4 regions of the Brevibacillus aydinogluensis genome follow, and region 1 is predicted to be linked to each of the others. Evidence: riboswitches for the same ligand, from Rfam matches in the RefSeq annotation. Region 1 holds a riboswitch; each other region holds the start of a gene.
What was found. Region 1 has a riboswitch for S-adenosylmethionine ahead of Q7F15_RS06345 (aminotransferase class I/II-fold pyridoxal phosphate-dependent enzyme). Riboswitches for the same ligand answer to the same signal wherever they lie in the genome.
Positions count from the first base shown of each region.

Region 2: another riboswitch for S-adenosylmethionine. It lies ahead of Q7F15_RS18580 (methionine ABC transporter ATP-binding protein); the one in region 1 lies ahead of Q7F15_RS06345 (aminotransferase class I/II-fold pyridoxal phosphate-dependent enzyme).
Region 3: another riboswitch for S-adenosylmethionine. It lies ahead of Q7F15_RS06855 (homoserine dehydrogenase); the one in region 1 lies ahead of Q7F15_RS06345 (aminotransferase class I/II-fold pyridoxal phosphate-dependent enzyme).
Region 4: another riboswitch for S-adenosylmethionine. It lies ahead of Q7F15_RS00620 (BMP family lipoprotein); the one in region 1 lies ahead of Q7F15_RS06345 (aminotransferase class I/II-fold pyridoxal phosphate-dependent enzyme).

Region 1 is NZ_OY569118.1:1,290,076-1,295,934, forward strand. Features, by position in the region: gene Q7F15_RS06335 (DUF5665 domain-containing protein) at 1-167, opposite strand, end outside; gene Q7F15_RS06340 (pyridoxamine 5'-phosphate oxidase family protein) at 318-776, shown strand; SAM riboswitch class I at 866-978, shown strand; gene Q7F15_RS06345 (aminotransferase class I/II-fold pyridoxal phosphate-dependent enzyme) at 1,075-2,241, shown strand; gene Q7F15_RS06350 (trans-sulfuration enzyme family protein) at 2,238-3,425, shown strand; gene Q7F15_RS06355 (YhcN/YlaJ family sporulation lipoprotein) at 3,460-4,068, opposite strand; gene Q7F15_RS06360 (PhoH family protein) at 4,264-5,595, shown strand.
Region 2 is NZ_OY569118.1:3,746,860-3,752,718, reverse strand. Features, by position in the region: gene Q7F15_RS18590 (methyltransferase) at 1-535, shown strand, start outside; gene Q7F15_RS18585 (LCP family protein) at 769-1,746, shown strand; SAM riboswitch class I at 1,877-1,992, shown strand; gene Q7F15_RS18580 (methionine ABC transporter ATP-binding protein) at 2,074-3,087, shown strand; gene Q7F15_RS18575 (methionine ABC transporter permease) at 3,089-3,754, shown strand; gene Q7F15_RS18570 (MetQ/NlpA family ABC transporter substrate-binding protein) at 3,804-4,643, shown strand; gene Q7F15_RS18565 (peptide ABC transporter substrate-binding protein) at 4,844-5,859, shown strand, end outside.
Region 3 is NZ_OY569118.1:1,398,101-1,403,959, forward strand. Features, by position in the region: gene Q7F15_RS06850 (ankyrin repeat domain-containing protein) at 1-307, shown strand, start outside; SAM riboswitch class I at 577-684, shown strand; SAM riboswitch class I at 770-879, shown strand; gene Q7F15_RS06855 (homoserine dehydrogenase) at 935-2,260, shown strand; gene Q7F15_RS06860 (glycerol-3-phosphate responsive antiterminator) at 2,350-2,898, shown strand; gene Q7F15_RS06865 (MIP/aquaporin family protein) at 3,129-3,836, shown strand; partial or broken gene glpK (glycerol kinase GlpK) at 3,900-5,392, shown strand; gene Q7F15_RS06875 (glycerol-3-phosphate dehydrogenase/oxidase) at 5,561-5,859, shown strand, end outside.
Region 4 is NZ_OY569118.1:128,403-134,261, reverse strand. Features, by position in the region: gene Q7F15_RS00625 (ABC transporter ATP-binding protein) at 1-881, opposite strand, end outside; gene Q7F15_RS00620 (BMP family lipoprotein) at 959-1,981, opposite strand; SAM riboswitch class I at 2,195-2,305, opposite strand; gene Q7F15_RS00615 (methyl-accepting chemotaxis protein) at 2,393-3,874, opposite strand; gene Q7F15_RS00610 (DUF3298 and DUF4163 domain-containing protein) at 4,106-4,726, shown strand; partial or broken gene Q7F15_RS00605 (3-hydroxybutyrate dehydrogenase) at 4,850-5,634, opposite strand; gene Q7F15_RS00600 (GntP family permease) at 5,698-5,859, opposite strand, start outside.

The DNA of each region.
Region 1 (5,859 bases):
AGCAGCTTGCTCGGGGCTGTATAATTTTGAATCACGTCGGCGAGGCGGATATCCTCCAGAAAGAGGGCGATTTTGTCCATCCGTTCGTTCAGTTTGCGCACTTCCTGCAGCTCTGCCAGCAGCTTGTCGATCTTGGCCAGCAAGCGGTCGGTGGGGGATGGGGGCATGCGGCTCTCCTCCTGTCTTGCATTCGTTCCCGTTACGTATCAGTGTAGGAAAAAAACGGGTGAGAAGCAAGGTGTTGGACGGAAAGGTTTGCCTATCGCCAGGCGGGTAGGTACAATAGACGTACATTCCCTTTTCAAGGAGGCATCGGAATGGCTGAAACCGTTTCCCAAACGCTTTCGGAGGAACTGTTCGCGCTTTTGCAGCAGGAGCGTTTTGTCACACTCGGAACGATTGACCACGAGTCCGGCGCTCCGTCGCTCAGTTCCCTTTCCTGGACGTTTGCGCCGACGCCGCAGTTGATCCGTTTCGCCGTAGACAACCGCTCTCGTATTTTGGCCAACATTGCCAAGGAACCGCAGGTCGTGCTGCACTTGATCGGGGCCGGTTCCTCCTATGCCATCAACGGCAGGGCGACGATCAAGACGGAACGGATGGAGAATGTCCCGCTGAAGCTGGCGATGGTGGAAGTGGCCATCGAGGCCGTTCGCGACGTGATGTTCTACGGCTCCCGCATCTCGGTCGAGCCCCAATATGAAAAGACGTACGACAAAAAAGCGGCCAGCAAACTGGACAACCAGGTGATGACCGCATTGAAAAACGCAACGTGATCGGGTTACCAGCATAATGAAAAACAGGTTGACAGGTACTGCCGATTTCGGTAGTATAAGGTCAACCAATTGCAAATTGCATAGCAAACTTCTTATCCAGAGAGGCGGAGGGACTGGCCCGATGATGCCCGGCAACCAATCACCTGTACAAGGGGATACTGGTGCTAATTCCTGCAGAGTGTAACGCTCTGAAAGATGAGAAGGATTTGCTTACGTACGCGTAAACAAAGCCTTCTTTTCAGAGAAAAGAGGGCTTTTTTTAATGCCCTCGGTCATTTTGTTGGAGGGAGAGATCCATATGCATCTGGAGACAAAATTGGTGCAGGCGGGCGTCGCCAAAGACGAGCGGACCGGCGCAATCAGCTTTCCCGTTTACAACGCCACCGCGTATCGCCATCCCGCCCTCGGGCAGAGCACGGGGTACGATTACACGCGCACAGCCAACCCGACCCGGACCGTGCTGGAGCAGACGATTGCCGAAGCGGAAGGGGGAGACGCCGGGTTTGCCTGTGCTTCCGGCATGGCCGCGATACATACGGTCATGGGACTGTTCTCCCAGGGAGATCACCTGGTCGTATCGCTCGATCTGTACGGCGGGACGTACCGGTTGTTCGAGCAGGTGCTCTCACGTTACGGACTTCGCTTCAGCTATGTCGACCTGCGTGACGTGAAGAATCTGGAAGAAGCAATCTGCCCGGAGACGCGGGCTGTTTTTGTGGAAACGCCGACCAATCCCCTGATGCAGATCACCGACATCGCGGCGGTGGCAGAGGTGGCCAAGCGAAACGGGCTGTTGACCATTGTGGACAACACGTTCATGACGCCGTTCTGTCAGCGGCCGCTGGAGTTGGGGGCTGACCTGGTGCTGCACAGCGCGACCAAATACCTCGGCGGCCACAACGACGTCCTCGCTGGATTGATCGTCACAAAGGGTGAAGAGTTGTCCGAAAAAATCCGGTTTTTGCACAATTCGATCGGAGCGGTGCTGGGGCCGCAGGACTGTTGGCTGCTGCTGCGGGGGATGAAGACGCTGGCTCTGCGAATGGAACGCCATCAGACAAATGCCTTGGCGATTGTAAAGACATTGCGGGAACACCCTGCCGTGACGGACGTTTATTATCCCGGTTTGCCGGAGCATCCCGGTTATGAGGTGCAGTGCAGGCAGGCCAGCGGGTTCAGCGGGATGGTTTCGTTCCGCCTGCGCTCGGCTGAACAGGTGGCGCCGTTTCTGGAGAGCTTACGGATCATATCGTTTGCGGAAAGCCTGGGCGGCGTGGAGTCGCTGTGCACCTATCCGGCGACGCAGACGCATGCCGACATCCCGCAAGAGATTCGCGAGTACGTGGGCGTGTGCGACCGGCTGCTGCGGCTGTCGGTCGGGATCGAACATCCCGACGACCTGATCGCTGACGTGTGTCAGGCTCTGGATGCAAGTCTCTCACTGACGGGAGGGAGCGTACGATGAAGTTTGCCACCAAACTGCTGCACGGCACCAGTTGTATCGACCCGGTGACAGGGGCGGCCTCGGTGCCCATTTATCAGGCGTCCACCTTTCACCAGGCTGATCTGGACCGGCCCGTCGTTTACGATTACGCCCGTTCGGGCAATCCCACACGGCATGCGTTGGAAGAGGCAATCGCCGTTTTGGAGGGAGGCGAGCGCGGATTCGCCTTTGCTTCCGGTATGGCGGCCATCTCCAGTGTGTTCATGCTGTTCTCCGCCGGAGATCACGTCGTGGTGGCGGAGGACGTATACGGCGGCACCTACCGCTTCTTGACCAATGTTCTGTCCCGCATGGGGATCGCCGTCAGCTTTGTCGATACCACGTCGTTGGAGCAGGTGGAAGCAGCCATCCGTCCCGAGACCAAGGGCATCTACCTGGAAACTCCGTCCAACCCGACGCTGAAAGTGACGGACATCGCCGCTGTCTGCGCGCTGGCGAAACAGCGGGGACTGCTGGTGATCGTGGACAATACGTTTATGACGCCGTACTATCAGCGGCCTCTGGAGCTGGGCGCGGACGTGGTGATCCACAGCGCGACCAAGTTCATCGGCGGCCACAGTGACGTCGTGGCCGGGTTGGCCGTGACCAAGGAGGCGGCATTGGGTGAGCAGCTCTACATGATCCAAAACGGCATGGGAGCGATCCTCGGCGTGCAGGATTCCTGGCTGGTGCTGCGCGGCTTGAAGTCCTTGAAAGCGCGTCTGGACGTCAGCACGCAGACGGCGGAAAAGCTGGCCCGCTGGCTTTCCACACACCCGGCGGTCAGCCGCGTCTACTACACCGGATTGCCGGAACACGACGGTCATGACCTGCAAAACCGGCAGGCGAGCGGACACGGGGCGGTACTCTCCTTTGACGTGGGCAGCCGCGAGCGGGCCAAAGCGCTGTTTGACCGCGTCAAGCTTCCGATTGTCGCCGTCAGTCTGGGTGCGGTCGAAACGATTCTTTCCTATCCGGCGATGATGTCCCATGCCGCCATGCCGCCCGCAGAGCGTAAGCGGCGTGGAATTACGGACGGACTGATCCGTCTCTCCGCGGGCCTGGAGGACGCTGTCGACCTGCTTCAAGACCTGGAGCAGGCATTGGACGCGCTTGGACCCGCAGAGCAGGTGGCAGACGACAAACAGGCATTTTCCTGGGCGTAAGCCCGGAAAATGCCTGTATTGTTTCGGACGATGGTCAGCGGTTCACCGGGATTTTTTCATTTCCCTGCGGTTTGGAGTTGCCGCTTTTGTTGATCCGCTGTTCGTTTTCCCTGGTAGGCGTCTCTTCCCGTTTTTGCACGTCGCGCGGCAGCTGCGGCATGAGCCTCCCGACGATGTCCGCCAGTTCTTCGGCCAAGCCGGTCACGGGACGACCGCGTTGGATGTCAGCAGCCATTTCCCGCAGCCGCTGCACGATATCGGGGTCGGCCGTGACGATGGCGTTCGCCCCTTGGGGGTCTTCTTTCAGCGCTTCCGCCACCGAGTATTTGATCACGCCCACTTCCGGCCGATCCAGATGGGCGTTGACATCAATGCCGACGACCGCCCACTTGCCCAGGACCACCGCCGTCGCGTCATTGACGTTTTTCACCCGCGTGGCCAGGCGCACCAGCCGTTCAGCGGTTGCCTGCGGCGACTGGTTGTAGGTTGGGGACGGGGCGGTTTGCTGGACGCGCTGCGTTTCCGGCACAGTTTGGCCGGGCTGCGGAGCCGCCTGGTTGGCCGGAGGCTTGTTGTTCGTCATGCAGGCGGAGAGGAGCAGGCTGACGCTCAGTACATAGATCGCTGTCCGTTTCACGGTCATACTTCCTTTCCCTGGATTGCTGCGGTACAGGTGATGGTTAGTCGTATTGTGTTCTGCCTGCCCCGTTTTCATTCTTCTGCCTCTCGTCTATCCGTCCACCCCTTGTCATACACTGTAATACATCGCGTTCGGACAGCAGAGCATCCGGTCCCCAACTGCATATAATAGAGAAGATGGGTAATAGGAGGCGAGACTTTGAAGAAAATCTACGTACTGGACACCAACGTACTCCTGCAAGATCCGCGGGCGATGTTCTCCTTTGCGGACAATGAGATCGTCCTACCCGCCGTGGTATTGGAAGAAATTGATTCCAAAAAGCGCTATATGGATGAAATTGGCCGTAATGCCCGTTACGTGTCGAGATTGTTGGACAGTTTTCGCGAACTGGGCCATCTGCATCAGGGCATTACGCTGGAGACAGGCGGTCTGTTTCGCGTAGAGTTGAATCACTCATCGCTTCACAAGCTGCAGAAGCAATTTACAGAATTTACAAACGACAACCGGATTTTGGCCGTAGCGCTAAATCTGCAGGAAGAGGAAAACCTGTCCCCAAGCCCTCGTCCCGTCATTCTCGTCAGCAAAGATGCCCTGATGCGGGTAAAGGCGGACGCGCTCGGCCTGAAAGCGGAAGATTTCCTGTCCGACCGCGTCGTCGAGCACTCCAGTATTTATGCTGGTTGCGAAAAGCTGACAGTGGCTTCCCACATCATTCAAACGTACTACGCCTCCCGCAAGCTGAACCTGTCAGCCTGTTTTCCCAATACCCGGTTTTTTCCGCACCAGTTCCTGATTTTAAAAGACGAGATCAATCCCTCGATCTCCGCGATCGGCAAAGTGGACGCAGAAGGCAGGACGCTGGAGATGTTGGTGACGAGCGACGATCCGGTCTGGGGCATTCGCGCCCGCAACGTGCAGCAGCGCATGGCCATGGAACTGCTGCTGCGGGAGGAGATTCCGCTTGTCACCATGACGGGCAAGGCTGGTACCGGCAAAACACTCCTGGCGCTGGCGGCGGGGCTGTTGCAGATCGAGGACCTGCAGACGTACAAGAAGCTGCTGGTGGCCAGACCCATTGTCCCACTGGGAAAAGATATTGGCTTTCTCCCCGGGGAAAAGGAAGAGAAACTGCGGCCGTGGATGCAGCCGATTTACGATAATTTGGAATATTTGTTTAATACCAAGCACCCGGGTGATCTGGACAAGATCCTCGCCGGCATGGGAAGCATCCAGGTGGAGGCACTGACGTACATTCGCGGACGCTCCATTCCCGGTCAGTTCATCATTATCGACGAGGCGCAGAACTTGACCAAACACGAGGTGAAGACGATCCTGACCCGGGTCGGCGAAGGGTCAAAAATTGTGCTCATGGGAGACCCGGAGCAGATCGACCACCCCTATCTGGACGAGAGCAACAACGGACTGACCTACGTGGTGGAGATGTTCAAGACGCAAAAGCTGGCGGGCCATATCAAGCTGGAAAAAGGGGAACGCAGCGTGCTGGCGCAGTTGGCGGCCGATCTGCTGTAGGGATGCATAGAAACCAAAAATCAGCGCATACTGTAAAACGTCGAGCCCGATGATTGATGGATCAACGGCGACAAGCCTTCTTGGGAGGCGAAAAAGCGTGGTTATTTATGATCATGCAGTCGATCTTGGTCAAAGTGGCGGAACCCGAGCTCTTTAGGTAACAGACTCTATGGATGGAGGCTGACGTGCCAAAGAGAATAACCGGTAGTACCCCAGAACAGAAGGGCTCGACACAACCGCTCCTTGTTGGAGCGGTTTTTCATT
Region 2 (5,859 bases), 1.6 Mb from region 1:
GGCGCTGGTGCGGGCGTACGACTTTTCCCCATATGACAAGGTGATCGACGTGGGAGGCGGTCACGGCCGATTAATGACCGCCATCCTGAATGCTTATCCGGGGCTGAAAGGGGCGATCTATGACGTTCCCGCCGTAATTGAGGGCACCCGGCGGCACATTGCCGAGGCCGGGCTTGCGGATCGGTGCGCGTGTATCGGCGGCAGCTTTTTTGAATCGGTTCCGGCAGGCGGCGATCTGTACATGATGAAGAACATTATCCACGACTGGAACGACGAGGAAGCCGTTGCCATTTTCCGCAACTGCCGACGGGCCATCCGGGAAGACGGAAAGCTCCTGGTGATCGAGATGGTCGTTCCGGCCAATAATCAACCGCATCCGTCCATGTTGATTGATCTGGAAATGATGATCATGGCTACGGGAAAGGAACGGACCGAGGCGGAGTTCCGGACGCTTTTCCGGAAAGCGGGCTTTGAACTGCAGCGGATCATTCCGACGTCTGCAGCCGTCTCAATGCTGGAGGCTGTCCCTGTGTGACAGGATGGCCCAGTCAATCTGTTTAACAATAGCATAGCCCAATGTTTGTGATGACACCTCATCCGCGTGTAGCAGGGAGGTGTCATTTTTTATTCAAGCATCGCCAGGTCACATGCGCACCTACATAACAAGATTCCAGCCAAATATAGGGTGCCCGCCTTCGACCGGATTCGAGTATACTAGACAAAGTGGGGAGTATATTATCTGAAAGAGACAAAGGTGGCGTTTTCCATATGCGCTTTTTGAAACGAATGCTGCTCCTCCTGATCGTGGCAGTCGCTGCGGCAGGGGGGTACTACGGATATTCGCTGTATCAATTTGCCGAGGACATTCAACAGCCAAACGTAATCGACCATCCCGCCGGCGGCGCGACCAAGGCGGCGGAGATTCCCACGTGGGACGGCAAGGAGCGCGTCAACATCCTGTTGATGGGCGTTGACCGGCGCGGCATGCGCAGCAACGCGCTGCCCCGTTCCGATTCGATGATGCTGCTCAGCATTGATCCGGTTGCGAAACGATATGACTTGTTTTCGATTTTGCGCGATACCTACGTAGAGATTCCCGACCACGGACATGCGCGAATCAATGCGGCAATTGTCGAAGGCGGGCCGGAATTGGCGATGGAAACCGTGAGCCAGTTTACCGGGCTGCCGGTGAACCGGTATGTGATCACCGACTTCGAGGGCTTCAAGCATCTGATTGACGCTGTCGGCGGCGTGGAGCTGTACGTGGAGAAAAACATGCGGTACCGCGACCCTACGGACAAGGGCATGTACGATATTGATCTGAAAAAAGGGCTGCAGCGGCTTGACGGCTCCAAGGCGCTGCAATACGTCCGCTTCCGTCACGACGCGACGTCCGACTACACGCGGACGGAGCGGCAGCGGAAGCTGATGGCCGCGCTGGCCGACCAGATGAAGAGCGGCACCACGCTGATCCAACTGCCGTCCATTTTGAAAGAAATTACCCCGTACGTGCAGACCAACATCAGCTCTCTGGACATGTTGAAGCTGGCCTCGCTCGGATTGACGCTGAACACCGAACAGCCCGGTCAGTATCAGCTTCCGCCAATGGGGATGTTCAGCGAATCCAATCGCGCCGGTGCTGTCCTTATTCCTGATGTGGAACGTGTTCAGGCTTTTGTTCAGGAAAAACTGCAAGCCCAACCGGAAGCCAATTCCGCGGGGGAAACGGACGGGAAGCAGAGCTGAGGCTCTCTTCAAGCGGGCAGATCGCCCTGCACTTTTCCTTTAATTTTCCATTGACATCGTTTTTTTAAATGGAATATAATCCGATTTGTATCAACGAAAATACAAACAAACAGCATATACGGAGAAATTCTTCTTATCAAGAGAGGCGGAGGGACAGGCCCAATGAAGCCCGGCAACCGGCTCATCGCACAGATGGGTGTCGCGGTGCCAATTCCTACAAGATCGGAGAATCTTGAGAGATGAGAAGGGTGGATGTGATCGGATATCGATGCAAACCCCTTTTTCATGCTGAAAAAGGGGTTTGTTCCGTATAGGGAGGTGAACCGGATGATTCGCTTGCAAAACTTGCGCAAAAACTACACGGTACAGGGCAAGACGGTCCCCGCACTAATGGGGATTGACCTGACCATAGAAAAAGGAGAAATCTTCGGCATCATCGGACATTCCGGTGCCGGGAAAAGTACACTGATTCGCTGCATCAACATGCTGGAGCGTCCGACATCCGGTCACGTAATCGTAGACGGCGTCGACCTGACTACACTGGATGACCGCAAGCTGCAGGAGCAGCGGCGCCAAATCGGCATGATCTTTCAGCACTTCAATCTGCTCTCTTCGGCCACGGTGGCGGAGAACGTGGCCTTTCCGCTGAAGCTGGCCAAGCGGCCCAAGGCGGAGATTGACAAAAAGGTAAACGAACTGCTCACACTGGTCGGCCTGGAAGCACACCGCGACAAGTATCCGAGCCAGCTCTCCGGCGGGCAGAAGCAGCGTGTCGGGATCGCCCGCGCGTTGGCCAGCGATCCGAAAGTATTGCTGTGTGACGAGGCGACGTCCGCGCTCGACCCGCAGACGACCAATTCGATCCTCGCCCTGCTGCTCGACATCAATCGCAAGCTGGGCCTGACCATCGTCCTGATTACGCACGAGATGCACGTCATCCGCTCCATCTGCGACCGTGTCGGCGTTATCGACGGAGGTGTCATCGTCGAGGAAGGCAAGGTGCTGGACGTGTTCCTCAAACCGCAGCATCCGACGACGCGGGAGTTCGTGGAGCAGGTGGCCGATTCCGCCGAGCTGCGGGAAGTGGTGGCTCACGAAAAGGCGGCCGGCGACCAGACGATTGTGCGCATCACGTTCCTGGGCGAAAAGACGTACCAGCCGATCCTGTTCCAGACCATGCAGGAGACCGGCACGATGTTCAGCATCCTGCAGGGTACGATTTCGCGGATGAAAGATACACCTTACGGCCAGCTGGTCGTCGAATTGAGCGGCAATCCGGAGCAGAACAGCCGCGCGATCGAAACCCTGCGCCAGCGCGGTCTTGAAGTGGAGGTGATGTAACATGGGACTGACGTTTGAAAACGTCGATGTGGCGGAAATCGGCAAGGCCACATTGGATACACTGACGATGCTGGGCTTTTCGACGCTGTTTACCGTCCTGATCGGACTGCCGCTGGGCGTCCTGCTGTTTCTCACCTCCAAGGGACAGCTTTTGGAAAACCGCGTCTTTTACACGATTGCTTCCTTTGTCGTAAACGTGCTGCGTTCGGTGCCGTTTATCATCCTGATGATCATGTTGATTCCGCTGACGAAAATCCTGGTCGGCACCTCGCTGGGGGTCAAGGGAGCGATTCCGCCGTTGGTGATCGGGGCGGCTCCGTTTTTCGCCAGACTGGTGGAGACGTCGCTTCGGGAAGTGGACCGCGGTGTGATCGAAGCGGCCCAGTCGATGGGAGCGTCCAAGTGGCAGATTATTTGGAACGTGCTGCTGCCTGAATCCCGTCCGGGGTTGATTGCCGGCATTACGATTACCACCGTGGCGCTTGTTTCCTACACGGCGATGTCTGGCGTGATCGGCGGCGGCGGACTGGGCGACCTGGCCATCCGCTACGGTTACCAGCGGTTCCAGACCGATGTGATGATTGTTACTGTCGTGATTTTGCTGGTGTTGGTTCAGATCTTGCAAACGCTGGGAGACAAATTGGTAATCCGTTTCAGCCGCAAGTAAGATCTTTACCATAAAGACAACAATATGAAAGAGAAAGGGGTAATCATCTGTGAAAAAATGGGCTGTTTCCATTCTGTCGACTGTACTGGCACTGTCTCTGGCGGCATGCGGCACGAAAACCGAAACCGCTCCGAATGCGTCTGGCGGTTCGGACGGGGGCGAACAAAAAGAAATCACCCTGAAAGTGGGCGCTACGCCTGTACCTCATGCTGAAATTCTGAAATTCATCCAGCCGAAACTGAAAGAACAGGGCATTAACCTGGAAGTTAAGGAATTTACCGACTATGTACAGCCAAACGTGCAGTTGAACGAACAACAGTTGGACGCCAACTTCTACCAGCACATTCCGTACCTGGAGCAGTTCAATAAAGACCAAAACATGAACCTGGTGCCGGTGGTGGCAGTGCACATCGAGCCGTTTGGTGCTTACTCCAAGAAAATCAAAAAGATTGACGAACTGGCCGACGGTGCAACCATCGCTCTGCCGAACGACCCGACCAACAACGGCCGTGCGCTGGCCCTGCTGGAGAAAAACGGCCTGATCAAGCTGAAAGACGGCGTTGGCATCAAAGGCACCGTAAAAGATATCGTCGAAAACAAGAAAAACCTGCAGTTCAAAGAAGTAGAAGCAGCCATGCTGCCGCGCGTTCTGGAAGAAGTGGATCTGGCGATGATCAATACCAACTACGCGCTGGAAGCCAAACTGGTGCCGACCGAAGACGCACTGATCATTGAAGACAAGGACTCTCCGTACGCCAACTATCTGGTAGCACGTCCGGATAACAAGGACTCCGAGGCCATCCAAAAGCTGGCGAAAGAGCTGAACTCGCCGGATGTGAAAAAGTTCATCGAGGATACGTATAAAGGAGCGGTTGTGCCGGCATTCTAAGGCCGTCCCTCCTCTGACGCCCGAATCGGCTGATTCGGGCGTTTTTTATGTTTGCCGTCCACTTTTGCATGAATGTTTATCATTCCGACGATTTTTTTTATAAATAAATAAAATTTTATTAAATCAACGTAAAACTTGTTTAAAAACAACATATATAGAGGTATATTTGAGGAAAGATTTAGACAAGGGGGATAAGTGGCATGAAAAAGAATATTTTTATTGCGATGAGTTCACTCCTCGTGCTCGGTGCCGCTCTCGCAGGGTGTGGAGGCAATTCCGACAACCCAAGCCAGGGGTCCCAGGCAGAGGAAGCGAAGAAAACCGGCTCGCAGGTGCTGAGGTTGAACCTGCACTCCGAACCGCCTACGGCTGACCCGGGTCTTTCCGAAGATACAACCTCTTCGGCCATTATTCGGGCAACATTTGACGGGCTTACCCGGATCGGCGCGGACGGTCAGCCGCACGAGTCCGTGGCGGAAAAAATCGACGTATCGGCTGACGGCCTCACGTACACCTTCCATCTGCGCGACTCCAAGTGGAGCAACGGCGACCCGGTGACCGCGCACGACTTCGAGTTTGCCTGGAAGCGCGCGCTCGACCCGAAGACCGGAGCAGCCTACGCGTATCAGCTGTACTACATCAAGAACGGAGAGGCGTACAACAAGAACAAGGCGAAAGCGGAGGACGTCGGCGTCAAGGCGCTGGACGAAAAGACGCTGGAAGTAAAGCTGGAAAGGCCGACGCCTTTCTTCAAGGAACTGACGGCGTTCCCGACCTATTTCCCGGTCAACAAGAAGCTGGTTGAATCCAACCCGAACTGGGCGATGCAGGCGAGCACCCACGTGGGGAACGGTCCGTTCAAGATGGCGGAATGGGAGCACAAGAACAAGCTGGTGCTCGTGAAAAATGAAAATTACTGGGATAAAGACGTGGTAAAAATGGACAAAATCGAGTTCTCCATGGTAGATGACGAGAACACCGAACTGTCCATGTTTGAACGCGACGAGCTCGACTGGGCCGGCGCGCCGATAAGTGCACTGCCGACGGACGCCATCCCGATGTTGAAAGAATCCGGGAAGATGCACAACAAGACCATCGCAGGTGTCTACTGGTATAAGTTCAATACAGAGCAACCTCCGTTTAATAATGCAAAAATCCGTAAAGCATTTGCTTACGCGATTGACCGTCAATCCCTGATCGACAACGTATTGCAGGC
Region 3 (5,859 bases), 110 kb from region 1:
TAACTATACTTATAATGAGGAGTTTAATCCGAACAATTTTTTTGATGCTGTACTTAAAGGTGATATTGAGAAAGTAAAGTCATTTATTAATAAATCTATGGATCCAAATATAACTGATGAAGAAGGAAGGACTGCACTTTTTATCGCTGTAAGAGAAAAAAACGTTGAGCTCGCTAAGTACTTACTAAGTGTAAATGCAGACCCTAACATTAAAGATTTTTACGATGATTCACCTTTAGAATTAGCGAAAGGATACAATAACAAAGATCTAGTTGATCTCTTAATTCAACATGGTGCAAGGGAGTAAAATCAGAATTAATGTCAAAATCAGTTGCAAATCCCTGATATAAGAGTTCATGCAGAAACTGATGAAGTGAAACAAATCAAATACCCGGTTTTCGATGGGTTCGGGTGCCTTGCTGGTCAAGAAAAAGGATGGCCGATCTGACGACTCCATCCTTTTTCGTATGTATGTCAACTTGCAGCGGCTTACGACGGGCGAAATGCCGGTCTGCCAGATTTTTGTTGACGAACAACCTGTGATTCTTTACAATGATACCCAAGAGTTAAACACTGTTCTTATCCAGAGCGGCGGAGGGACTGGCCCAATGAAGCCCGGCAACCGTCACGCGGTGCGTGACCAGGTGCCAATTCCTGCAAGACAGATGTCTTGACAGATAAGAAGCGGGTTTGATTGATATGGACGCAGACCTTCTTCTTGTCGGAGAAGGTTTTTTTATTTTTCTGTTTCAAAATTTCATAGGACTTCTTCTTATCCAGAGAGGTGGAGGGACTGGCCCGATGAAGCCCGGCAACCGTCACGCGGTGCGTGACCAGGTGCCAATTCCTGCAAGACACGCGTGTCTTGAGAGATGAGAAGAAGGCTCGAGCACAATGCACACCAGCCTTCTTCGAATCCGAAGAAGGCTTTTTCATGTTGTACAAACAAAAAACGGGGTGGAAAAACATGAGTGTGGTAAAAGTAGGCTTATTGGGATTGGGAACGGTAGGCGGCGGGGTGGTCAAGACGATCCGTTCGCAGCAGGAGAAGCTGTCGGCCCGGTTGGGCAAGCGCATCGAAATCGTCAAGGCGCTGGTGCGCGACTCGCGGAAGCAGCGGGCCGTGCAGGTGGAGCCATCGCTGTTGACGACACGGTTTGCCGACGTTCTGGAAAGCGACGTAGACATCGTCGTGGAAGTGATGGGCGGCGTGGAACCGACCTACGACTACGTACGGTCGCTGATCGAGAAGGGCTGTCATGTGGTGACGGCCAACAAGGAGCTGCTGGCCAAACGCGGCGCGGAGCTGGTGGAACTGGCCAACCGGCACGGCGTCCATCTCGCCTATGAAGCCAGCGTCGCGGGGGGAATTCCCATCCTTGGGGTGCTCCGTCAATTCCTCAGAACCAACGATATTACAAAGGTGTGCGGCATCCTCAACGGGACGACCAACTTTATCCTGTCGCAGATGGAGGAGGCCCAGCTTCCCTACGACGATGTGTTGAAGCGGGCACAGGAACTGGGGTATGCGGAGGCAGACCCGAGCTCCGACGTGGAAGGCTGGGACGCCTTGTACAAGCTGTACATTCTGGCACAGCTCGTGTTCGGGGAGTCGCTGCCCCTGTCAGCCATTGAGCGGCAGGGGATTGTTGAAGTCTCGCAGAGCCACATCCGGCTGGCGAAGGAACTGGGGTATCGGATCAAACTGCTGGCGCAAGCCCACCAGGGAAACGGCGGCCTGCACCTGTCCGTGCGGCCGACGCTGGTGCCGCTGGAGCATCCGCTGGCGCGCATCCAGGATGCATACAATGCCGTACAGGTGGAAGGCAGTCTCGTCGGCGACCTTTTGTTCACCGGCAAAGGGGCGGGCGAATTGCCGACTGCCAGCGCGGTTGTGGAAGATCTGGCCTACTTGCTGACCCAACCGTTTGCGCCTCATCCCGCTTGGCGTGAACGGCCGGAGGCGGTCCCGTCCAGCCGCCTCTCATCCGGCCTCGACTTCTGCTGCCTGGCAGGGACAGCGGCTGGCGTGACGCCGGAGCAGGTACTGCTGTTTCTCGAACGGGCGGGTGTCTCCGTTCGCAGGATGACCGTCCAGTACGATTCGGGCAGCGTCCTGCGTGTGGGCCTGCTCGCTGCCGGACTGCAGGAGGAGCACGTTGGGCTTTTGGAACGGGATTTCGGCCTCGAAGCGCGGCTGTACCCCGTGCTGGAGGCGGCCGATGATCAAGATGCTGACGGCGGGAGTGCGGGGCTGTAAACTAGCATCCAACTCCCCATCGCATTCGCCGGGATTTTTTGGCATGATAAAAGCGGAGCACTTCTTCTTCAAGGGGATGAGGACAAGTCATGCTGGGTTCGCAAACCATCTTGCCGGCCATTCGCCAAATGAAAGAATTTGAACGCGTCCTGGAAAGCCGGTACGAGACGATCATTTTGCTGGAGAGCCATATCTGCCAACTGAAAAGCATCGCCGACCTGGCACGCCGGCACGGAAAAAAGCTGTGGCTGCATGCCGATCTGGTGCAGGGATTGAAAAACGACGAGCACGGCGCACTGTTTCTTTGTCAGGAGATCAAGCCGGCCGGCGTCATTTCCACCCGTTCGCAGGTGATCACGACCGCCAAAAAGAAGGGCTTGGTCACGGTGCAGCGCCTGTTTCTGCTGGACTCCGGCGCGCTGGAGACGAGCTACAAAATCCTTGAGCAGACAAAACCCGATTTCGTCGAAGTCCTTCCGGGGGTCATGCCGCACATTATTACGGAAATTCGCGAACAGATTCAAATTCCGATCATCGTAGGCGGGTTTATCCGCACCCGGGAGGAGATCGAGAGCGCTCTGGCGGCAGGAGCCATCGCCGTCACCACCTCCGATCGAAACTTGTGGAAACAGCTGTAAAAAATGATTGACAACGCTTTCACGACCGCATAAGATTGATTACAGAAGTTCATATGTCGGATGAGATCAGGAGATCCACCTATATATTCCCTGTGTTTAAGTTCCTGTGGACTTAAACCGTGGATAAATAGGTGGATTTTCTGTTTTCTTCCAGTGGAGGTGAACAGCAAAAGAGGGAAAACCAGTCCAGACTCGTCATAAATATTAAAAAAAGAGAATGGAGGAACAAGATGTCGGCGTATTGGGCGGAACTGATCGGGACCATGATGCTGGTGATTCTCGGGGACGGCGTCGTGGCGGGAGTCGTGCTGAACAAGTCAAAGGCAAAAGACAGCGGGTGGATCGTGATTACCCTGGGCTGGGGGTTTGCTGTCGCCTTTGCCGTATACGCGGTCGGGGCCATCAGCGGCGGCCATTTTAATCCGGCCATTACCATTGCGTTTGCGTCAATTGGCTCGTTTGCCTGGGAGCTCGTGCCCGGGTACATTTTGGCCCAGATGGCCGGGGCGTTTTTGGGAGCAATCTTTGTCTACCTGTACTACCTGCCGCACTGGAGAGAAACTGCTGACCCGGCGGCCAAGCTGGCAGTATTCTGCACAGCTCCGGCGATTCGACACACATTTGCGAATATTCTCAGCGAAGGACTGGGCACGTTTTTCCTCGTGTTTGGCCTGCTGGCTATCGGCAGCAACACGTTTACCGAAGGGCTCAATCCGCTGATCGTCGGATTTTTTATCGTCGCCATCGGCATGTCGCTCGGCGGGACCACCGGCTACGCGATCAATCCGGCGCGCGATCTGGGGCCTCGTCTCGCCCACTTTGTTCTGCCGATCCCGGGCAAAGGCACATCTGACTGGGGCTACGCCTGGATTCCGGTCGTGGGGCCGATCGTCGGCGGGACGGCGGGAGCGCTCGTCTTCAAGGCCTTGTTCGGATAGCGGTCGGCCCAAGCTGATTGAGGCAGAGATGATCGGGAAACGATAAAGGAGGATATGTGACGGATGGAAAAGATGTATGTTTTGGCCATTGACCAGGGCACGACCAGTTCCCGTGCCATTTTGTTCAACCGGGAAGGACACATGGTGGGAGTAGCCCAGAGGGAGTTTACGCAGATTTTCCCCGGCCGGGCTGGGTGGAGCACGATGCCATGGAGATCTGGTCGTCCGTCGTCGGCGTGATCGGCGAAGTGCTGGCCAACCACAACATCAGCGCCCAGGAAGTGGCCGCGATCGGCATTACCAACCAGCGGGAGACGACTGTCGTCTGGGACAGACACACCGGTCTGCCGGTCTACAACGCGATCGTCTGGCAGTCCCGCCAGACGGCCGATATTTGCGAAGAGTTGAAGGCGAAAGGGCTGAACGACCTGTTCCGCGAACGGACCGGCCTGTTGATCGACGCCTACTTCTCCGGCACCAAGGTCAAGTGGATCCTTGACAACGTGGAAGGGGCACGCGCCAAGGCAGAACGCGGCGATCTCTTGTTTGGCACCATCGATTCCTGGCTGATCTGGAAGCTCTCTGGCGGCAAGGCGCATGTGACTGACTACACCAATGCGTCCCGCACGCTGATGTACAACATTTACGACCTGCGCTGGGACGACGAACTGCTGGCGCACCTCACCGTGCCGAAAGCGATGCTGCCTGAAGTGCGCTCCAGCTCGGAAATCTACGCGCATACCGACAAAGATCTCTTTTTCGGCGTGGAGGCGCCCATCTCCGGCGCGGCGGGTGATCAGCAGGCAGCCCTGTTCGGCCAGGCATGCTTTGAGGAAGGCATGGCGAAAAACACCTACGGCACCGGCTGCTTCATGCTGATGAACACCGGGGAGAGACCGGTGCGTTCCGAACACGGCCTGCTGACCACGATTGCCTGGGGGATCGACGGCAAAGTGGAATATGCGCTGGAAGGAAGCATTTTTGTCGCCGGTTCCGCCATCCAGTGGCTGCGCGACGGCCTGCGCATGCTGAAATCAGCGGCGGACAGCGAAGCGTACGCCAGCCGAGTGGAATCGACCGAGGGTGTCTACGTGGTGCCGGCGTTCGTCGGCCTGGGCACGCCGTACTGGGACAGCGACGTGCGCGGCGCCGTCTTCGGCCTGACGCGGGGGACCAGCAAGGAGCACTTCATCCGTGCCACGCTGGAATCGCTGGCCTACCAGACGAAAGACGTGCTCACCGCAATGGAGGCCGACTCCGGCATCAATTTGAAAAAGCTGCGCGTGGACGGCGGCGCGGTGAAAAACGACTTCCTGATGCAGTTCCAAAGCGACGTATTGGGCGTGCCGGTGGAACGTCCGCAGGTAAACGAGACGACCGCTCTGGGAGCAGCCTATCTGGCCGGGTTGGCGGTAGGCTTCTGGAAAGACAGGCAGGAGATTGCCGCCAACTGGCACGTCGACGGCGTCTTTGACGTGAAGATGAGCGAGGAGAAGCGCAACGAACTGTACGACGGCTGGAAAAAAGCCGTGCGGGCTGCGATGGCCTTCAAATAATCGGCCGCATGTGGTATACTGTACGCGATAAGTTCATACGGATGGTCTGAGATACGGAGTCGACCACTGATCCTTCTTTGCAGGCAAGGAGGGATTGGTGGTCGTTTGTGTTTTTTCCGGACTGTTCGGGTTGACCCATCGATAAAGTAGAACAGGGAGTGATGCGTGATGAAACGAGCGGAGCACCTGGCGCAACTCAAATCGACAGAGGTAGACCTGCTGGTGATCGGCGGCGGTATCACCGGAGCGGGGATTGCGCTGGACGCCCAGGCAAGGGGGATTCAAACAGGGCTGATTGAGATGCAGGATTTCGCCGCGGGGACCAGTTCCCGCTCCACCAAACTGGTTCACGGCGGGCTGCGCTACCTGAAGCAGCTGGAGTTTCGCCTCGTCTCCGAAGTGGGCAAAGAGCGGGCGATCGTCTACGAAAACGCGCCGCACGTCACCCAGCCGGAGTGGATGCTGCT
Region 4 (5,859 bases), 1.2 Mb from region 1:
GACTGGCCGTTGCCCGAGACCCCGGCGATTCCGACGATTTCCCCGTGGTGCACGGTAAATGTAACGCTGTCCACGATCGTCTGCCGGTCGGAAACGGTCAGGTTTTCCACCTGCAGGAGGGGCCTGCCGTCCAGGCTCACCCGCTCACTCAACGGCTGCAGGTCACGGCCCACCATCAGCCGGGCCAGTTCGTCCACGCTGGTCTCCTGCCGGGAAACGGTCCCGGTCACCCGGCCGCCGCGCAGCACGGTGATTCGGTCGGCCACCTCCATCACTTCCTTGAGCTTGTGCGTGATCAGGATGACGCTCTTGCCGCTCTCCGCCAGGTGGCGAATCGTCTGCAGCAGTTCCTTTACCTCCAGCGGTGTCAGGACAGCGGTCGGCTCGTCCAGTACGATGATGTCCGCTCCCTGGTACAGCACCTTGAGAATTTCCACGCGCTGCTGCTCCCCGACCGAGCATTGCGATACACGGGCGGTCACGTCAATCGGGATGCGGTAGCGCTCACTGAGGGCCCGCACCGCCTCCACCGCATCCTTGCGCCGGAACAGGCCGGCACGCTGCGGTTCATAGCCGATGACGATGTTCTCCATTACGCTGAAATCGGGAAACAGCATGAAGTGCTGGTGCACCATCCCGATGCCGTGTCGGATCGCGTCGTCGGGGCCGCGAAAGACCACCGGGCGGCCGTTTAGCACGATCTCCCCGGACGTCGGCTGTTCCATGCCGTACAGCATCCGCATCAACGTGGTTTTGCCGGCGCCGTTCTCCCCGACGATGGCGTGGACCTCGCCAGCCCCCAGCGTGAACGATACGTTGTCGTTGGCCGTAAAATCGCCGTATCTTTTCGTCATGTTGCGCATTTCCAGACGGTACGTCATCCCGCTCTTCCCTCCTTTTTCCTGTTGGTCCCATTCAACAGGAAACCGACTACCGCAGTAGTCGGTCGCCGTCTCGTTTACTGCTGCAGCGGATCGGGCACCTTGCGCGTACCCGCCACGATCTCATCCCTGATCGCTTTCACCTTGTTGATGACCTCCTCACCGATGAACGGATGCAGGGGCGTCTCGCTTTCGCGCGTGACGTAGGTGACGCCGACGCCGTCTTCCTTCAGGCCGTACGTCTGCACGCCCGGTTTCAAGCTGCCGTTTACAAACGCCTTTACCGTTTCATAGGCGGCCGTGTCGGTCCCTTTCAACTGGGACAGGACGATGTGTTCCGGATCGATGCCGGTGCGGTCGACGTCCTGGCCGGAGGTGTAGAAGCCCTTTTCCTTGGCTGCTTCAAACACGCCAAGGTCGCCGACAGCAGCAGCTCCGTAGACAAAGTCTGCTCCCTTGTTTGCCTGCAGCAGGGCCAGCTCCTTGGCTTTCGCCGGGTCATTAAAGCTGCCGACGTAGTTGACGAAGACCTCTGCGTTCGGATTGGTCGCCTTCAGTCCCTCCTGGAAGCCGACCGTCCACTTTTTCAAAAGCGGAATGTCCATCGCCGCGACGATCCCCACCTTGTTGGTCTTGGTCGCCAGGCCGGCAGCTGCTCCCATCAGATAGGAGGCTTCATGTTCGCGAAATACCACGCTGCTGACATTGGGCAAGTCCACGACAGTATCGATGATGGCAAACACGCGGTCCGGGTTTTCCGCCGCCACTTTTTTCAGCGCATCCTCCGATTCAAACGACGACGTAATGATCAAATCGTATTGCTCGGACACGGCCGCGCGGATGTTCTCCTCGATGGCGAAATGGTCGGTCGACTCGATGGTTTTGACGTCGACACCAAATTCCTGCGCCGCTTTCTTGGCACCCTCGTCCATCTGCTGGAAAAACGGGTTGACCCCGATCTTCTCCGGCAAGATCAGCGCGACCCGCTTCTTCTCGGCGCCTTCATGGCCGCCGGCTTGTCCCTCCGGTGCACCGCCTCCCGCCGCACATCCGGCCAACAGTACGGCAAACGTCGTCAATGCCAACAGGTACTTTTTCATGCTGTTCTCTCCTATCTAGTAAAAAAGTTTTTTACTCCCATACCGGTAATTTACGGGTTTTTTTCGAAAGTTTCAAGGCAAAACACGAATATTTTAGTAAACATACACCATAAACGTTCGATATATTCCCCCTTTTCCCAGGAAGGCGCACCTGATGATGGTATGAAAAAAACTCTTCCTAGAGGAAGAGTTTGCCAAGTTGCGCCAACCTCTTCCTCATCTGTCAAAACCCGAGGGTTTTGCAGGAATTGGCACCTTTCTGTACCGGGGTACAGTGGTTGCCGGGCTTCATCGGGCCAGTCCCTCCGCCTCTCTTGATAAGGTAAGGTGAATCCGCTATCCAGTTGTAATGTCTCTAATTCTAGCAAAAGGTTCTTACATTGCAAATGATTTTTTTGTCATTTCAAAACATTATGTTTGTTGGTCTCGAAACGACTGCTGCAATCTGCGCGACAGCGCGTTCAGTTCGCCCAGTTCTTCCGTGATTTCCCGCACCTTTTGATGCTGATTTTCCGCCGTGGCAAACAGCTCTTCCAGATTGGCCACCGATTGTTCCGTCACAGCCGTAATCGTCGACATCTCGGCGGCCACTTCACCGGAGCGCAGCTTTACCCTGTCCATGCTGGAGCGCACGTGCTCGACGGCCTGCAGGAACGATTCCATTCCGGCCCGAACCGTCTCGATCGAGGTGACAGTCTGGACGGCCAGCTCCTGTCCCTTGGCCACCGACGATTCCCCGTTGCTCATGTGGCGCACGGCGTTTTCGCTCTCCTTGTGCAGCGACTGCAGGATTTCGGCAATCTCCTGGGTAGCGGTAGCGCTTTGTTCGGCCAGTTTTCGCACCTCGTCGGCCACCACGGCAAAGCCGCGTCCGTGTTCCCCGGCCCGGGCCGATTCGATCGCCGCGTTGAGCGCCAGCAGGTTGGTCTGGGTCGCAATCTGGTTGATCGTCTGCACGATCTCCTCCACCCGGTTGGCCTGCCGATTCAGCTCGCGGATGGTGGACGAGGCCACATTGACCGCCTGCACGATCTGCTCCATCTGATGCGACAGCTCGTTCATCATGCCGATGCTCTCGGTGAGGCGGCGGTTGTTCTGATCGGCCTCCGCCTTCATCGCGTTGGCCTGTTCGTTGACCGCCACGATCTCGTGGTCGATCGACTGGACTTCCTCCTCGATCTTCACCGTGGAGTTGGCCTGCGCCTCCATCCCCGTGGCCACTTCGCGGAACGCAACCATCATCTCGTCCGTGTTCCGCTTGGTCGTCTCCGCGTGCTCATGCACGTGCTCCGACGTGCGGTCCAACTGTTCCGTCACCATGCGGATGTGGCCCAAAAGCTCCGCCAGCCGCTGTTCTTTTTCCTCTGCTTCCCGCCTCGCCGTCTCCGCTTTGTTCAGCGAGGCTTGTCCGGCCAGACACAGGTAGGTCAAGCCGACGATCATCAATGCGACAGACACGAGGTGCAGGATCAGATTCACTTCTGTCCGACCTTCATCGAACATGTCGTAGAAACCGGTGTAAAACCCGACAAATGTTGCCGCGATCTGGACAATCCCGGCGAAGACGACCAGCTTCCAGTCCAGATAGGCCGCGAGGAAGCCGAGCACGATAAAGGAAATAAACGCCGTCTCCGGATAAGACGTAAAGTGGTCGAATGCGATGGAGTAATACATAAAGCCGATCGCGACCAGGTAGCGAATCACGTAACTGCCTTTGCGGATGAAGTAGTACGGTGAAACAATCAGTGTCATCAGCAGGCCCAGTGATGTCAGCTTCCAGAAGTTCACGTCTTCCTGATACGCGATGATTCCGGCCAGCCACAGATGATTCCAGAGAATAAAAATCATGAAGCCCTCTTTGTTGGTCAAGGTGTTGCGGACCAACTGAAACATGGTCTGAAGCATAATTTCCTCCTTTACTGCTATGGTGAATACAACATTCTTTTGTCATTATATCCTGAAAAATCTTCCAAGTTCTATTGGGATCATGGAGAACATGTGAAAAAAGTTCTAACGCGCCCGTAGTTCCGCCGAATCAGAAACGCGGTTTGCCATGACCATTTGGCCCCTCTGACGAATAGGCTAAAGCAGGATCACATTTCTCAAGAAGGGAACGGGAACGCCATGGAAATGAATCAACTGCCGACCACCGTGCTGACCCGCACGATCAGCCGCCCGAACGTAACCATTTATTACCCGCAGGTGGCCGGTTTGGCCAATCGACAGGCCGAACAGAACATCAACCAAACCTTGTCGCGGTACGTGCAGGATTTGATCAACCAGCAGCATGAAAGCCAGGTGCCGGGAACGACGGAAATGCAGGGAAGCTACGAAATCAAAAACAATCAGCGAGGCATCTTCAGCGTCACCCTGAACAACTACGCCTACACGCCTCCGATGGCCCACGGCATGACCTATATGATGTCGCTCACAGCAGATGTGCAGACCGGGCAAGTCTTTTCCCTGCGGGACCTGTTCAAACCGGGCAGCGACTATGTCAAGGTGCTGTCAGACAACATCAAAACACAGATCGCCAATCGGCATATTCCCACCCTGGAGCCGTTCAAGGCGATCAGACCCGACCAGGATTTCTACGTGGCCGACAAGGCGCTCGTCATCTATTTTCAACTGTACGAGATCACGCCGTATTACGTGGGCTTCCCCATGTTTCCCATCTCGGTGTTCGACCTGGAGCCGATTATCAGCGAAACGGGGCCGCTCAGCATCATGGCGACCAACTCGTAGCGTGCGTGGCTTTTTCTCCGGGAAAACAACCAGGCTGCCGACGATGTCGACAGCCTGAATGATTGCCTGGCACCCGGGGCCCGGGTGTGGAGACGGCGGCAGCAGACGGGAAGGCGAGCGGTCTTACTGTGCCGTATACCCGCCGTCAATTACCACGGCCTGCCCCGTCACACCCCTGGCCTTGTCACTTGCCAGAAAGACGGCATATTCGGCAATTTCCTGCACAGACAGCAGCCGCCGCTGCGGGACGAGCGGGTATATGACTTCTTCCATCACGCGTTCCAGCGGGACGTTGCGGGTCTTTGCCAGATCGGCCAACTGATTTTGCACAAGCGGCGTGTCCACGTACCCCGGACACAGCGCGTTCACAGTGATGCCGTGGGCGGCTCCCTCAAGAGCGGCCACTTTGGTCAGGCCGATCACCCCGTGCTTGGCGCTGTTGTAGGCCGCTTTCCCGGCAAACCCGATCAGTCCGTTGATCGAGGCCATGTTGATGATCCGCCCATGTCCCTGACGCTTCATGACGGGAAAGGCGTGCTTGATGGCGATAAACGGCGCCGTGAGCATGATGGAGAGCAGCTTCTCAAATGTGTCGGTCGGGAAATCCTCGATCGGCGACACAAACTGCATCCCCGCATTGTTGACCAGGATGTCCAGCCGGCCAAACGTCTCCACGCTCTTCTCAATGCTCGCCTTGAGCTGGCCTTCATCCGTCACGTCACAGCCTGCTCCCAGGGCTTCCCCCCTTCGCCCCTGAGCTGCTCGGCCGCTTTTTCCACGGCCTCCCGGTTGAGGTCCAGCAGCAGCACCTTGGCTCCTTCCCGGGCAAACGTCCGGGCGATTTCATATCCGATCCCGCTTGCTGCACCGGTGACCAGTGCGACTTTTCCTTCCAGCAGCTTGTTCACGATGACACACTCCTTCTTACCAATTGGTACCCAAAACGACTTCGCCCCGGTTGCAGGATGGACCTAGACGAAAAGCGAAGCGGCGATTGCCAGAATAAAGACAGTCAGCGTCTTCAACACAGTGATCGCAAAAATGTCCTTGTAGGACTGGCGGTGCGTCAGCCCCGTGATTGCCAGCAGGGTAATGACGGCTCCGTTATGCGGCAAGGTATCCATCCCGCCGGA